Regions from separate parts of the Phyllobacterium sp. 0TCS1.6A genome, predicted to be linked through region 2. Evidence: predicted binding sites of a transcription regulator. Region 2 holds the regulator's gene; the other holds the start of a gene.

Region 1 (3,329 bases), 530 kb from region 2:
GGATGACGCCGGACTGCTCCTGCGTCGAATAATTGTCGTTGACCGCGCCGCCGACGATGATCTTCCCGGCCGCGACCACTGGCGGCGACGTCGAATAATAGTAGCCGGCCGGATTGTAGGGCATGCCCTGTTCCAGATGCAGGGTGCCGCCATCGGCGAAGCTGGTGCAGATCTGGCCATTGGCTGCGTCCAGCGCGATCAGGCGCGCATCGGATGTCGGCAGGTAGACCCGCTCCGCGCAGGGCTGTCCCGGCTGGATCGCCGGATCCGCATAATAGGAAACGCCACGGCAGGTCTGATGCTGGCGGTCGGGATTGAGCCCGGCATTGGGATCGAATTTCCACTTCTGCTTGCCCGTTTTCGCATCCAGCGCGATCGCCCAATTGTGCGGCGTGCAGATGAAAAGCGTGTCGCGAATCTTGAGCGGCGTCACCTGGTAGGTGGTTTCGCCCACATCCTCCGGCAGCTTCACGTCCCCGGTCTGGTAGGTCCAGGCAACCTTCAACTGGCCGACATTCTCGGCCGTGATCTGGTTGAGCGGCGAATAGCGCTGGCCATAGGGGGTGCGGCCATATTGGTGCCAGTCCTCGGGCGGAACATTTCCACCGAGATCGGCAGAATCGGACACCACTTCTTCGCTCAGCTTCCCGGCAATGGCAAGCGGGTCCCGCGTCATCGAATAGCCGGCGATGGCGAGCGCCGCGACGACGCTGAGCAGGAGCGGCACCGCGCCGCCCCATGACGAGCGGACGCTTCCGTCCGTGGACACCAGCCCGCGCCTCACCCACGGCGTCAGCAGCCAGAGGCCGATGAGCATGATGACCCCGCCTCTCGGCGCCAGTTGCCACCAGTCGAGCCCGATTTCCCATATCGCCCAGGCCAGCGTTCCTATCACCAGCAGGGCGTAGACCAGCAGCGCCGACGAGCGCCTGCGGAAAAGCAGTATGGCCGTCAATAGAAAGGCGATCGCGGCAATGACGTAATACCAGCTGCCGCCGAGGACGGCGAGCCAGACACCGCCGGCGCCGAGGGCCGCAGCAATGATGAGGAGCAGGAGAGCGGTGAGATTTACAGCCATGGAGCAGAGTCCTTTTTCAAGCTCAACCAAGGTCGACGGCAGCGAAGTATCCAGCTGAATTGCCGGACGAATATCCCATTAATCGAAAGGAGTAGGCCCATAATCGCCGTGACGCAACACGGTTCCCTTGATTCAACTGGGGGTTTTGCACACCCTATAGCTTCAATCTGCCGCGTTCTCTTTTTGTATCCGTTTTTATCTGGTTTTTCGGTCCCGAATCACTACATTGGGACCAAATGTCCGGATTAGCCGACGATATGCCGTTCTTTGATGAACCTGATGTGCCCAGCCGGCCTTCGGGTATCGCCGCGCGTGCAATGCAGGCGCGGGGCGCCCCGCCCTATCTGAACGGGCTCAACCCTGAGCAGCGCCTGGCGGTGGAAACAACCGAAGGTCCGGTGCTGGTCCTCGCTGGCGCGGGCACGGGAAAGACGCGGGTGCTGACGTCGCGAATTGCCCATATCCTGTCTCTCGGCAAGGCATGGCCAAGCCAGATCCTGGCGGTGACGTTCACCAACAAGGCCGCGCGCGAGATGAAGGAGCGCATCGGCGTTCTTGTCGGCGGCGCAGTCGAGGGCATGCCATGGCTCGGCACCTTTCACTCGATCGGCGTGAAGCTGCTGCGCCGGCATGCGGAACTGGTCGGCCTGCGCTCCGATTTCACCATTCTCGACACGGACGACGTCGTGCGGCTGATCAAGCAGTTGATCCAGGCCGAGGGCCTCGACGACAAGCGCTGGCCCGCCAAGCAATTCGCCCTGATGATCGACGGGTGGAAGAACAAGGGTCTTGGACCGTCCGAAATACCGGAAGGCGATGCACGCGCCTTCGCCAACGGCAAGGGCCGCGAATTGTATGCTGCCTACCAGAACCGGCTGAAAACGCTCAATGCCTGCGATTTCGGCGATCTTCTGTGCCACCCCATCCGCATGTTCCGTGCCTATCCCGATATTCTCAAGGAATATCACAACAAGTTCCGCTACATCCTCGTCGATGAGTACCAGGACACCAATACCGCGCAATATATGTGGCTGCGTCTGATTGCGCAGGGATCGAAGAATGTCTGCTGCGTCGGCGACGACGACCAGTCCATCTATGGCTGGCGCGGCGCCGAGGTCGACAATATCCTGCGGTTCGAGAAGGACTTTCCGGGCGCGGTGGTCATCAGGCTCGAACGAAACTACCGTTCGACCGCCCATATTCTCGGCGCGGCGTCCTTCCTGATTTCGCATAATGAGGGACGCCTCGGCAAGACGCTCTTCACAGATGCGCCGGATCCCGACGATGCCAAGGTGTTCGTCCATGCCGCCTGGGATTCCGAGGAGGAAGCCCGCGCCGTCGGCGAGGAGATCGAGCAGGCGCAGCGCAAGGGTCACTTGCTCAACAACATGGCCATCCTCGTGCGGGCATCGTTCCAGATGCGCGAATTCGAAGATCGGTTCGTCACGCTCGGGCTGAATTACCGCGTGGTCGGCGGCCCGCGATTCTATGAACGCCTGGAGATAAGGGACGCCCTCGCCTATCTGCGCGTGGTCGCCCAGGGATCGGACGATCTGGCGCTCGAACGCATCATCAACACGCCCAAGCGCGGGCTTGGCGAGGCTGCGATCCGGCAGGTGCACGATTATGCCCGCGCGCGCGACATCAGCATGCTCGACGCCGCCGCCGATCTTGTCCAGACCGAGGAACTGAAGCCCAAGCCACGCTCGGCGCTGCGCGAAGTGGTTGAGAATTTCCGCCGCTGGCAATCGCTGATCGATTCGACGCCGCATACGGAACTGGCCGAAAGAATACTGGACGAATCCGGCTATACCGCCATGTGGCAGGCCGATCGATCGGCGGAAGCGCCGGGGCGGCTCGAGAATTTGAAGGAACTCGTCCGTTCGATGGAAGAATACGAGTCGCTGCGCTCGTTCCTCGAACATGTGGCGCTGGTCATGGATGCCGAGCAGAACGAGAACCTCGATGCGGTCAACATCATGACCCTGCATTCCGCCAAGGGGCTCGAATTCGAAACCGTCTTCCTCCCTGGCTGGGAAGAAGGCCTGTTTCCGCACCAGCGGTCCCTGGACGAAGGCGGGCGCTCAGGTCTCGAAGAGGAACGTCGGCTCGCCTATGTCGGCGTGACCCGCGCCAAGAAAAACCTCCATATCTGGTTTGTCTCCAACCGCCGCATTCATGGATTGTGGCAATCGACCATACCTTCCCGCTTCCTTGAGGAATTGCCGGAAGCGCATGTGGAAGTGGTTGC
Region 2 (3,329 bases):
GGCGCGCATCCATCTGCGCTCGCCTTCGGGGCCATCCCGCCCCGACAATTACGATTTCGCGTTCAACAACTATTATCGCGGTATCGGCGCCAACGGTTTCGTGCTCGGCATGGCGCATCGGCGCATCTTGCCGCCGAAACCCGGCCTCGTGGCCTGGGCTCTGAGCAGCATCGAGTCGATGCGGCAGCGGCTGACCCAGCATATCCAGCACCGCATCCCAGGCGAGGCAGGGGATATCGCCGCCTCGCTGATAACCGGCCAGCGCGACGGCATCAGCGACAAGACCAACAATGCGCTTCGCCTCAGCGGCCTGTCGCATATCCTGTCGATATCCGGCTTCCACATGGCGCTTGTCGCCGTGACCACCATGGCGACGCTGAGGGCCAGCCTGGCGCTGTTTCCGGGGGTGGCAGCCCGCTATCCGGTGAAGAAATTCGCGGCCGCCACTGCGCTCGCCGGCAGCGCCTTCTATCTGCTCCTGTCGGGCGCCGACGTCGCGGCACAGCGCAGTTTCATCATGCTCTCGATCATGCTGCTGGCGGTGCTGGTCGACCGTGCCGCGCTGTCGATGCGCAATCTCGCCCTGGCCGCCATGGTCACGATCGCGCTGGCGCCGCACGAAATCATGGGACCGAGCTTCCAGATGTCCTATTCGGCGACGGCGGCGCTGATTGCCTTCTACGGCTGGTGGGGAAGCCGCAGGGCAAAGCGCCGGGGGCGTCCGACGGGGGCGGCGGGGCGCGCACTGGAAGCGGTGGCGCAGTATGTCATTGGAATCGCGTTGACCTCGCTGGTCGCCGGGGCGGCGAGTTCGATCTTCGCCGCCTATCACTTCAACAATACGGCGCCGCTCGGGCTCATCGGCAACGCGCTGGCGCTGCCGGTGATTTCAACGCTCGTCATTCCATTCGGCGTCATCGGTCTCATGGCAATGCCATTCGATCTCGACGGGTTTTTCTTCGGCATCATGGAGCGCGGCATCGATATGGTCATCATGGTCGCCGAAATGGTCTCAGGTCACTCTCCGCCGGGCAATTTCGGTCTCGTCCCCCGCCAAAGCCTGATCCTCGCCTGCCTCGGCCTGATCATATTGCTGTTTCCGGCGACGCGTCTGCGCCTGTTCGCCTTGCCGCTCTTTGCAGCGGCCGCAGCCCTGGCAGTCTGGACGCCGCCGCCGGAAATCATGATCTCCGAGAATGCGAGCCTGGTGGCGCTGCGCGCGACCGACGGCCGCCTTGCCGTCAACAGGGCGGGCGCGGAAAGCTTTACGCTCAAGAACTGGCAACAGGCCCATGCCACATCGGCCGTGATCGTTCCGGCCAAACCAGCCGTGGCAGCGGAGGACACGCAGTTCGAGTGCAACGCAGAGCTATGCCTCGCAAGGGAGCCGCGATATGGCGCCGTGGTGGCGCATGTCCGTTCGGCCGAGGCCATGGCGGCCGCTTGCATGGAAAGCGATATCATGGTGCTGGCCTTCGCCGGCCCCTATCGCTCTTGCGAGGTGAAGAATGCGCCCATCACCGTAACGCGGCAGCAATTGGCGCTCTTTGGCGCAGCGACCATCAAGCTTCGGCCAGTGCCCGAGTTTCGGCCAATGCCCGCAATCAAACGATCGACGGAAGACCGTCGCCAATCGACCGAACCCACCCGGGGAGCGATCGCCGCAGCAGCGCCGGGTTTTTTCGCATCGATAGAGTATGCGATCGGGCGGCCCATCCGGCCATGGAACAATTATCGAATTCATTCGCGGGCGGCACGCAATATCGCGGAGCGTCCGCGCCCGCCGAAACGCCCGCCTGTACAGGCTGTGGTCAGTACCGCCGAATGAGCCCGACGAGCTTGCCCTGAACCTGAACGCGATCGGGGCCGAAAATTCGCGTCTCATAGGCAGGATTCGCCGCTTCGAGTGCAATCGACGCGCCCTTGCGACGGAAGCGCTTCAGCGTTGCCTCCTCATCATCGACGAGGGCCACGACGATCTCGCCGGGATTTGCGGTGTTGCCGCGCCGTATGACGACGGTATCGCCGTCGAAAATCCCCGCCTCGATCATCGAGTCACCCTTGACCTCAAGGGCATAATGCTCGCCATTGCCGATCATGTCGGGCGGCAGCGTCAGCATGCTCGTCTGGTTCTGGATGGCCGCGATCGGCACACCGGCCGCGATGCGTCCCATGACCGGAATGCTGACCATATTGGCCGCGATATTGCCGATGTCCGGCGCGGGTTGCGGCGCAGGGGCGGTGCGGCCAAGGCTGCCCTCGATCACGCTCGGCGAGAATTTGCGCTGGGCGTTCAGTCCCGGAGCGATCGAATCAGGAAGACGGATCACTTCGAGCGCCCGCGCCCTGTTGGCAAGGCGGCGAATGAAGCCGCGCTCCTCGAGCGCCGAGATCAGCCGATGAATCCCGGACTTCGACGCAAGGTCGAGCGCATCCTTCATTTCATCGAAGGAAGGGGGGATGCCCGTTTCCTTCAGGCGATCATGTATGAACAGCAGTAGTTCATGTTGCTTGCGCGTGAGCATTTGGCGATCCTCCACCAGGGAATCGGAAAAACAAAACCAGAACAAACACTATATGTTCCAGTTGTGTTCCACAAGGATTAATATGTGGTTGAAAAAGCCCAGGTGGCGGAAATTTATATGGAACGCCATGGCGATAGGACATTTTTCGCTACTTTTGGCGAAGCATCATGCCTTCGCAGCAGCTTCCATAGCCTGCTAACGGACGGGTGGCCCGCTCGATTGGCGCAGGATCAGTTCGACCGGCCAGACTTCCTGCATGGCTGTCACGGCGGCGCCGTCGAGCTGCAACATCAGCATCTCGGCGATCCTCGTTCCGGCAGCGCGGATCGATGAGCGGGTTGTCGTCATGGATGGCACCATGTTGCTGGCATTGAGATAGGGGAAGACGTCATCATGGGCGATGAGGGAAACCTGCTTTCCGACCTGGTAGCCCTTGGCGCGTATGGCGCGTGAAACGCCCAGCGCAGTCATCATCGATCCTGCGATAATGCCGGTCGGCTGCGGTTCACAGGAGAGGAGGCGCAGCGTTTCGGCGAAGCCGATGTCGTCGGAAAACCTGTCATGAATGATGAGACGTTCATCGATGGGCAGGCCGCGCTCCAGATGAGCCTGCCGGTATCCGAGTTCGCGATGTTCGGAGAAGGTGAAGCCCTTGAGGCCGTCGATCATGGCAATGTGGCGGTGGCCGAGATCGAGCAGATGCGAGGCCGCCTGGTAGAAAGCGCCCTGATTGTCGATGTCGAGCCAGGAATGGGGAACGTCTGCTTCCGTCCTGCCGTGCAGCACGAAGGGAAAGCCGGCCTT

What was found. Region 2 encodes LexA, which represses DNA repair genes until DNA is damaged. Its sites were predicted from a motif close to TGTTCNNNNTGTGTTCNG; they were not measured.
Region 1: a site for LexA is predicted at 1,252-1,269, ahead of OSJ75_RS01200 (ATP-dependent helicase). Genes of this name have one in related genera too.

Annotation. Positions count from the first base shown of each region.
Region 1 covers NZ_JAPMAB010000001.1:259,785-263,113, reverse strand. Annotated here, with positions in the region: gene OSJ75_RS01205 (glucose/quinate/shikimate family membrane-bound PQQ-dependent dehydrogenase) at 1-1,078, opposite strand, end outside; gene OSJ75_RS01200 (ATP-dependent helicase) at 1,315-3,329, shown strand, end outside.
Region 2 covers NZ_JAPMAB010000001.1:791,167-794,495, forward strand. Annotated here, with positions in the region: gene OSJ75_RS03810 (ComEC/Rec2 family competence protein) at 1-1,828, shown strand, start outside; gene lexA (transcriptional repressor LexA) at 1,812-2,525, opposite strand; gene OSJ75_RS03820 (substrate-binding domain-containing protein) at 2,721-3,329, opposite strand, start outside.